DNA from 2 places in the Caballeronia sp. GAWG2-1 genome. Region 1 is predicted to be linked to the other one. Evidence: riboswitches for the same ligand, from Rfam matches in the RefSeq annotation. Region 1 holds a riboswitch; the other holds the start of a gene.

Region 1 (4,381 bases):
CCTTGAATGGCGTTTTAAGCTCAACCGACTTCAGAATAGGATGGAGCCAAAGCGGATACCGAGGAATTTTGAAGGTCCTGCTCTTACTCGATTAATCAACCTGCTTCCAAGCACTATAACCAATGCAATTGAAAGCAATGAAGCAACGCTTCAAATTTTTCGAATTTGCTTATTTTTGAGTCTATCGGGACTAGACACGGAGGGGGCCATTGCGCCTTGCATAGCGGACATGCTGCATTATGTCTTCATGAACGCAGCTCCATGCACACGAGTATGTGCTACGTTTTTTAAAAAACAATCGCTCAAAGAAGCTAAATATAAATGTGGATGTGGTCGCTACAGCGCGCCATTCATTCACGTGACATGAGTTATTTTTAGACGCCTGTTGTGTCACGGACGTCGTGTGCAGATACGGGAGAAAGTGTCCGGCAAGCTTTTCATTGGACGCCACCTGATCGCGCTATAACGCGTCGGTAGAGGAAACAGCAGCGTTTTAGCTCAAGCGTCCATCACCTGATATTTCGAGACCATTCGCATTAGCGGCTAACTAGTTGCACTCGTGGCGGTTCGTGTTACGGCGTGCTATGAGAAAGGGGGATGGTGGCTCGGAAGCGCGCGAGATATCTTAGGTAATGAAACTGATGACGTAAGGGACCACGGTGCTCTTTTCAACAAGTCAAGTCAAGCTAGCCCCGATTCCTATCTACGATAGTTGCTATCTTTTTAAGAAGCGTCGGGCGGCGATTCAGTTCTATTCGAAAGCCCTTGCCTACAAGGGCCAGATTCCTGCGCTCAAACCAACCCCCGCCGCCGATAATCAAACCAAAACGACAACGCAACGCTCATCAAAATCACGACCGTGGCAACAACCGTCCACTGCGTGATGATTTCCCCAAGCAACAAAGCGCCCAATAAAACCGCGACGACCGGATTCACGTAAAGACAACTCGTCGCGACAATCGTGCTCGTGTTCCGTATGAGAAAGTTATAAGCGACATACGCGGCCATCGATCCGATTACGACGAGATACAAGAACGAAAACCCCGCGCCCATGCTCACTTGGCCAAGGCGCTCGCCTGACACGAACGCGATGACAGTCGCGATAAGCCCGCCAAGCCCGATCTGCAACGCAGTCGACATCAGCAGATCGGAAGGCTGCGAAAGACGGCTTGCCAAATGCGCCCCGCCCGCCCAAAAAATTGCCGCGCACAAGATGGCAAGCGTGCCGACGGTCGAGCTCGGCGAGGGATCGCCATGATTGAGCAACACGATACCCAAGAGACCCAGCGCCACCGCAAACCATTCGCCCTTCGCCACACTGCGCCCGGCAAGCGCGGTGAAGATCGTCGCGAAGAGCGGCACGGTAGCCACCATCACGGCAGCCGTGCCGGTTCCCACCGTGCGCATGCCGTAAGCCATCATCCCGCTCGACAAACCTTCGAGCAAAGTCCCGACGATCGCTGCATTACGTACTTCACGCGCCGTCGGCCACACCGCCTTGCGATGCACGGCAATCACGAAGAGACCGACGCCAGCGCACAGGTTACGCAGGCCGCCGAGCATGAGCGGCGGAAACGATTCGAGCGCCAGGTGAATGCCGAGATACGTCGATCCCCACACGAGATAAACGACGGCCAACGCGAGCGCGACGCGTCCCTTGAGGCTGCGAGGAGCGCGAAACGGAAAGCGGTCGGGAAAACCGAGCGGCAGACGCGGAGGTACGGCAGACATGCATTACTCCGCGAAGCGCGCCCGGATCGGGGCAAGAGACTTGCAATGGGGACTGCCGCCAATCGACCGAACGGGGCATGAGCTTGAAGAACGCGCGCGCCAGGTGACGAACGAGGCGGGACTGACGATGGACGGCATGACGGAGCGAAAGAAGTGCGGAAGCGACAGGCGGGGCGACTGCTGACGACATCCGGGTAAGTACCGAAAATCGCGCGCTCGCCATTATGCAGTAAGCGCCTGCGCTTCAGCGCAAACTTCGCGAACGGTTGCCAAGATGCCACGCCACGATGTATGGTGACGCCTGCTAACGCGGGGGTCCTGCGTTGCACATCGCGATTCGTCCGGCTGCGTCGACTGAATGGCCCGTGCAATGTGGGTGAGAAATACCCTTTGAACCTGATCTGGATAATGCCAGCGCAGGGAAGCGTTCGGGCCTCGGCGCACGGTATCTCTCTCACGCGCCACGTCTTCTCGGGCCCGCACCTTTCCATCTCGTTCCTCCCTGTCTAGCTCCTGAATCAGCCGAGCTCGCCGGCGTTCGTTTGTTCGTCGTTCATTCGATCGCCCGCGTGCTCGCTGTCAATTACCGTCCCTGCGACTGAAAAGGAGAAACAGCACATGAATGCGAATCCCAAGTTCCTGTCCGAAAACGCCATCGTCGATGCAGCCGCCATCGCGCCGCTGCCCAACTCGCGCAAGGTCTACGTGACGGGTTCGACGCCCGACATCCGCGTGCCGATGCGCGAGATCACGCAGTCCGACACGCCCGACAGTTTCGGCGGCGAAAAGAATCCGCCGGTGTACGTGTACGACACGTCCGGCCCCTACTCCGATCCGGACGCGAAGATCGACATCCGCTCCGGTTTGCCCGCGTTGCGCGCCGGCTGGATCGAAGCGCGCGGCGACACCGAGGAACTCGCGGGTCTTTCGAGCGAATTCGGCCGCGAGCGCGCCGCCGATCCGAAAACGGCCGAGCTGCGCTTCCCGGATCTGCATCGTCATCCGCGACGCGCGACGCCCGGCAAGAACGTGTCGCAGATGCATTACGCGCGGCAGGGCATCGTCACGCCGGAGATGGAATACATCGCCATTCGCGAGAATCAGCGCCGCGCCGAATACCTCGAAAGCCTCAAGACGAGCGGTCCGAACGGCGAAAAGCTCGCCGCGATGATGGGCCGTCAGCATCCCGGCCAGTCGTTCGGCGCGGTGCCTTTCGACAAGGACGCCCTGAAGGCCATCACGCCCGAGTTCGTACGCGATGAAGTGGCGCGCGGCCGCGCGATCATCCCCGCGAACATCAATCACCCGGAAAGCGAGCCGATGATCATCGGGCGCAACTTCCTCGTGAAGATCAACGCGAACATCGGCAATTCGGCGGTGAGTTCGTCGATCGGCGAGGAAGTCGACAAGATGACCTGGGCGATCCGCTGGGGCGGCGACACGGTGATGGACTTGTCCACGGGCAAGCACATTCACGAGACGCGCGAGTGGATCATCCGCAATTCGCCGGTGCCGATCGGCACGGTGCCGATCTATCAGGCGCTCGAAAAGGTCAACGGCAAGGCCGAAGACCTGACCTGGGAAATCTTTCGCGACACGCTCGTCGAGCAAGCCGAGCAAGGCGTCGATTACTTCACCATTCACGCGGGCGTGCGCCTGCAATACGTGCCGCTGACGGCCAACCGCATGACGGGTATCGTCTCGCGCGGCGGCTCGATCATGGCGAAATGGTGTCTCGCGCATCATCGGGAAAGCTTTATCTACGAGCACTTCGAAGACATCTGCGAGATCATGAAGCAGTACGACGTCTCGTTCTCGCTCGGCGACGGCCTGCGTCCCGGCTCCATCTACGACGCGAACGACGAAGCCCAGCTCGGTGAACTGAAGACGCTCGGCGAACTCACGCAGATCGCGTGGAAGCACGACGTGCAAGTGATGATCGAAGGCCCCGGCCATGTGCCGATGCAGCTCATCAAGGAGAACATGGACCTGCAGCTGGAATGGTGCGACGAGGCGCCCTTCTACACGCTCGGGCCGCTCACCACCGACATCGCGCCGGGCTACGATCACATCACCTCGGGCATCGGCGCGGCGATGATCGGCTGGTTCGGCACCGCCATGCTTTGCTACGTCACGCCGAAGGAGCATCTCGGACTTCCGAACAAGGACGACGTGAAGACCGGCATCATCACGTACAAGCTCGCGGCGCACGCGGCCGATCTGGCGAAGGGTCATCCAGGCGCGCAGGTGCGCGACAACGCGCTATCCAAGGCACGCTTCGAGTTTCGCTGGGAAGACCAGTTCAACCTCGGCCTCGATCCCGACAAGGCGCGCGAGTTTCACGACGAAACCTTGCCGAAGGATTCCGCCAAGGTCGCGCATTTCTGCTCGATGTGCGGCCCGCACTTCTGCTCGATGAAGATCACGCAGGACGTGCGCGACTTCGCGGCCAAGCAAGGCGTCTCCGAAAGCGATGCGCTCGCCAAGGGCATGCAGACCAAGGCCATCGAGTTCGTGAAGAAGGGCGCGGAGATTTATCAGCCGACCTGAAGCAAACGCTGACTGTACGCAACGGCCTGTGCTTCCTTGCAGGCCGTTTTTGCATGGCGCGCGCGTGCACCGTTTCGGGCATCTTTCCTGCTGATAAACG
Region 2 (4,381 bases), on a different contig from region 1:
GCGGCGCGGTCAGTCGCTCGTGGTGTGGGCGATTCGCGAAGGGCGTCAGTGCGCGCGGTCGGTGGATGCGTATTTGATGGGCAGTAGCGAATTGCCGCGATAAGAGAGCGGGGATGATGGGACGAAAGGGCGGACCTTTGGGGTTCGCCCTTTTTTGTTGGCGGGGTTATGCCACCAAAAAAAACCGCACCCACAATTGCTCGCGGATGCGGTTCTTCCTTCAGCAAGAGACGGAATCAAGCCTCCGCCATCGTCCTCTCTATCTCGATCCGATAATCATGGAACAGCGCCACCGACTCCCGGTGCGCAACGCTCAAAATCGCCGCCTTCGGCAAACGTTCGACGAGCGTGTTGTAGATATGCAGTTCGTTATCCGCATCGAGGGCGCTGGTGGCTTCGTCGAGGAACAGGAAGTCGGGCTTGTGCAGCAGCACGCGCGCGGCGGCAAGACGCTGTTGCTCGCCCGGCGACAAGCTGCGCGCCCAGTGCGCATTTTCTTCCAGGCGGTCGCCATACTCGGCCAGATTGCACAGACGCAGCGCCTCGCGCGATTCCTCGTCGGTGAAGGTGCCACCCGGCGACGGATAGCTCAACGCCGCGCGCAGCGTGCCGATCGGCAGATAGCTCACTTGCGGGATAAACAGCATCTTCGCGTCGACGGGTGCGTCGATACTACCGTCGCCAAACGGCCAAAGGCCCGCCAGAGCCCGCATCAGCGTGCTCTTGCCCGCGCCCGACGGCCCGACTATGAGCCAGCGCGATCCCGGTTCTATCGTCACATCGCCCACGCGCGAAAGCGGCGTGCCATTCGGCAACGCGAGCGCAAGCCCCTTGGTAGTCAGCGCTTTCGTGCTCGTGTAATGCAGGTTGATACCGCCATGCGCCGTTGCCGGCGACGTTTCCTCGCGGATATGCGTCGAGCGCATCACACGCTTGAATTCGCGCAGACGATTCACCGTGGCGCGCCATTCGACCAAGGTCGAGTAACTGTTGATGAACCAGGAGAACGAATCGCTGACCGTGCCGAACGCCGATGAAATCTGCATCAAGACGCCGAACGAGAACGCGCCCGCGAAATAGCGCGGCGCGGCAACCATGATCGGGAAGATGATGGCGATCTGTCCGTAGAAACTGAGCACGAAGGTCATGCGCTTCGTGTACTTCATGATCATCCACCAGTTGTCGCGAATGCGCTGGAAAATGGTCTTCGCGTTGGCCGTCTCGGTGGCGATGCCATCGTAAAACGCGATCTGCTCGGCATTCTCGCGCACGCGGATCAGCCCGAAGCGGAAATCGGCCTCGACCTTCTGTTGCTGGTAGTTGATCGACACCAGCGGATGTCCGACCTTCTGGATGATGACCGAGCCGATGATCGCGTAAAGCGCCGCCGCCCAGACCATGTAGCCGGGAATGACGAGCGGCGTGCCGAATGCCGTGATGGTCAGCGCGCCCGCGAGCGTCCACAAAATGGTGATGAACGTGACGAGCGTGACGAGCGTGGAAAGCAGATCGAGCGACAGAGACAGCGTGGTGGTCGCGAAGGATTGCAGGTCGTCGCTGATCCGCTGGTCGGGGTTATCGGCGAGACGGTCGCGTTCTATGCGGTAAAAAGCGCGGTCGCCGAACCACTGTTCGAGATACTTGTTGGTCAGCCACTGGCGCCAGCGGAAGCCGAGCATCTGCCGCAGATACCGCCCATAAACCGCGAGCAGAATGTACGCGAAGGCGAGGCCGGTGAAGACCAGCAGCAGGTGCGGAAAGTCGTGGACGTTCTTGTTCTGCAGCGCGTTGTAGAACGCCGCGCTCCAGCTGTTGAGCCGCACGTTGATCCATACGACCGTCATGTTGATCGCGATGATGGCAACGAGCAGACCCCACGCGAAGCCGCGCTCCTCCGAGACCCAGTAGGGCTTGATGAGGCTCCACGCAGAGACCGTGTCGGCTTGTTGCTGCGTGTTTTCCGGTTGAGAATTGGCCATGACCTTCCTGATGATATGCCGGTCCGAGTTACGAATGGACGCACCGCGCCGCGATACTCGCACGCGCAGCCTCTTTCCTGTCCCGCAGATTGTTCAGAGGTTCCCTTAACTGCCGCTTAATTCCGTGCTCATTCGCACAACCATGCGGAGAACCATGCTCGCGGCATTGTGCCAGAGTGCCGACCGAGGCGACCAAAGGCGGGGAATCCCGGTTTGCAGCGGCTTTGGCTTTCATGGTCTAATGATCTTCGACGAAACAGGGGTGCTTCGCGCGCGATGTCATCGAATTATCGGTGTGCTGGCGCGGCGAGGCTGAGAGAGACCCTTTGCACCCGATCCGGGTAATACCGGCGAGGGAAGTTTCCGGAGAACGCGCGGCCGTCGCGCCTTTCCTCCAGGTTCTTCCATCATCTTTCTTTTCCGCCTGGCGCGCGTTGTTTGCGTTGCCGCTGCCGGGCCGGTCTCTCCTCTGCAAGTTTTGTCTTCGCGTTCGTGCGTTTGCTGCACGGCGTTATCAGTCGTGGATAAGACCGGAGCGGCGCCCAGCCTCGTTTCGATCGACAGGAGACATCGGAAAAGTGAACACGATCGATCAGCCCGCCGCGCGCCGGCCAGACTTCGCCGTCATCGGCGGAGGACTCGTCGGGCGGCTCGTGGCGTGGCAACTCGCGGGCGCGGGCCACGGCGTCGCGCTATACGAGCGCGGCGACGCGGCGGGCACGCAGTCGGCTGCGTGGGTGGCCGCCGCGATGCTCGCGCCGCTCGCCGAGGCGACGAGTGCGGAGCCGCTCGTCGTCGAACTCGGCGCGGCGTCGCTGGAACGCTGGCCGGGTCTCATCGCCGAGTTGCCCGAGCCGGTTTACTTTCAGCGCAACGGCACGCTCGTCGTCTGGCACGGCGCGGATCGCGCGGAAGCGCCGCTATTCGAACGCAGGTTGCGCGCCAACGCGCCTGCAAGCTTGCTCGATGGCGGCTTCGTCAAGCTCGCGGGCGCGGAAGTCGCGCAAGCGGAACCCGCGCTCGGCACGCGTTTCGCGCAAGGCTGGCTGCTGCCGCACGAAGGTCAACTCGACAATCGTCAGGCGCTTCGAGCGCTCGCGGCCGGACTTGGGGCGCGCGGCGTGCGCACGCACTGGAATTCTCCGGTCGATGCCCTGCCCGACGCGCGCTGGATCATCGATTGCCGTGGGCTGGGCGGCAAAACGGCGTGGCCCGCGTTGCGTGGTATTCGCGGGGAAGTGGCGCGCGTGCATGCGCCGGGCATCGGGTTGTCGCGGCCGGTGCGGCTGCTGCATCCGCGTTATCCGCTGTATATCGCGCCGAAAGAGGACGATCTTTACGTGATCGGCGCGACCGAAGTCGAAGGCGAGGACATGTCGCCCGTGAGCGTGCGCTCGGCGCTGGAACTGATGAGTGCGGCGTTCGCGGTGCATCCGGGTTTCGGCGAGGCGCGCATCCTCGAACTCAATTCTCAGTGCCGGCCGACGCTGCCGGATCATCGGCCGGCCATCGTCTGGGACGGGGCGCGGACCGTGCGCGTGAACGGCCTGTATCGGCACGGCTTCCTGATCGCGCCGGAAGTCGCCGATGCCGCCTGCGCACTCGCCCAAGCCATCGCGGGCGGAACCGTCGCGGACGCCGCATCGTTCGCGGATTATCGCGGCGGCGCGCGCTGGTCCGAACTTCTGCATAGCGAACCGCCCATCGCGGCCGCGCTCTAGTCATCGAAAGTCAAAGCCATGAACATCCACATCAATCAGCGCGAATTCAGTCTGACCGATGCCGCCACCGTCACCGACGCGCTCGCCGCATTCGGCGCAAAACCGCCGTTCGCGGTCGCGCTCAACGGACAGTTCGTCGCGCGCGGCGAGCACGGCACGAAGACGCTTCGAGCCGGCGACAAGCTCGACGTCGTGTCGCCCGTCGCGGGCGGCTGAATCTATCGAATCCGAAGGATCGAATCATGACCTCACACACCGCCGCCCATAGCCTCACGCTCTACGGCCAGACGTTCCCGAGCCGTGTGCTGCTCGGCACATCGCGTTATCCGTCGCTGCAATCGCTTTCGGATTCCATCGATGCCGCGCGGCCCGGCATGGTGACCGTCGCGCTGCGCCGTCAGTCCGAGACTGGCGAGGCCGGTTTTTTCGATGTCCTCAAGCGTCACGGCGTCGCGCTGCTGCCAAACACGGCGGGCTGCCATAGCGTCGATGAAGTGCTGACCACCGCCTACATGGCGCGCGAGGTTTTCGACACGCCGTGGATCAAGCTGGAACTGATCGGCGACGACTACACGTTGCAGCCCGACCCGATCGGCCTCGTCGAAGCGGCGGGCAAGCTCGTGCGCGACGGCTTCAAGGTGCTGCCTTATTGCACCGAGGATCTCGTGATCGGCCGCCGTC

What was found. A riboswitch is a leader RNA that binds a small molecule or an ion and turns the genes downstream of it on or off. The one in region 1 is predicted to bind thiamine pyrophosphate.
Region 2: another riboswitch for thiamine pyrophosphate. It lies ahead of NCR98_RS12245 (FAD-dependent oxidoreductase); the one in region 1 lies ahead of thiC (phosphomethylpyrimidine synthase ThiC).

The regions. Positions count from the first base shown of each region.
Region 1 covers NZ_JALQDD010000007.1:7,583-11,963, reverse strand. The annotation lists gene NCR98_RS04880 (EamA family transporter) at 793-1,731, opposite strand; TPP riboswitch at 2,033-2,172, shown strand; gene thiC (phosphomethylpyrimidine synthase ThiC) at 2,350-4,281, shown strand.
Region 2 covers NZ_JALQDD010000019.1:26,215-30,595, reverse strand. The annotation lists gene NCR98_RS12255 (glutamate synthase subunit beta) at 1-103, shown strand, start outside; gene NCR98_RS12250 (ABC transporter ATP-binding protein/permease) at 237-1,979, opposite strand; TPP riboswitch at 2,228-2,355, shown strand; gene NCR98_RS12245 (FAD-dependent oxidoreductase) at 2,558-3,700, shown strand; gene thiS (sulfur carrier protein ThiS) at 3,719-3,916, shown strand; gene NCR98_RS12235 (thiazole synthase) at 3,943-4,381, shown strand, end outside.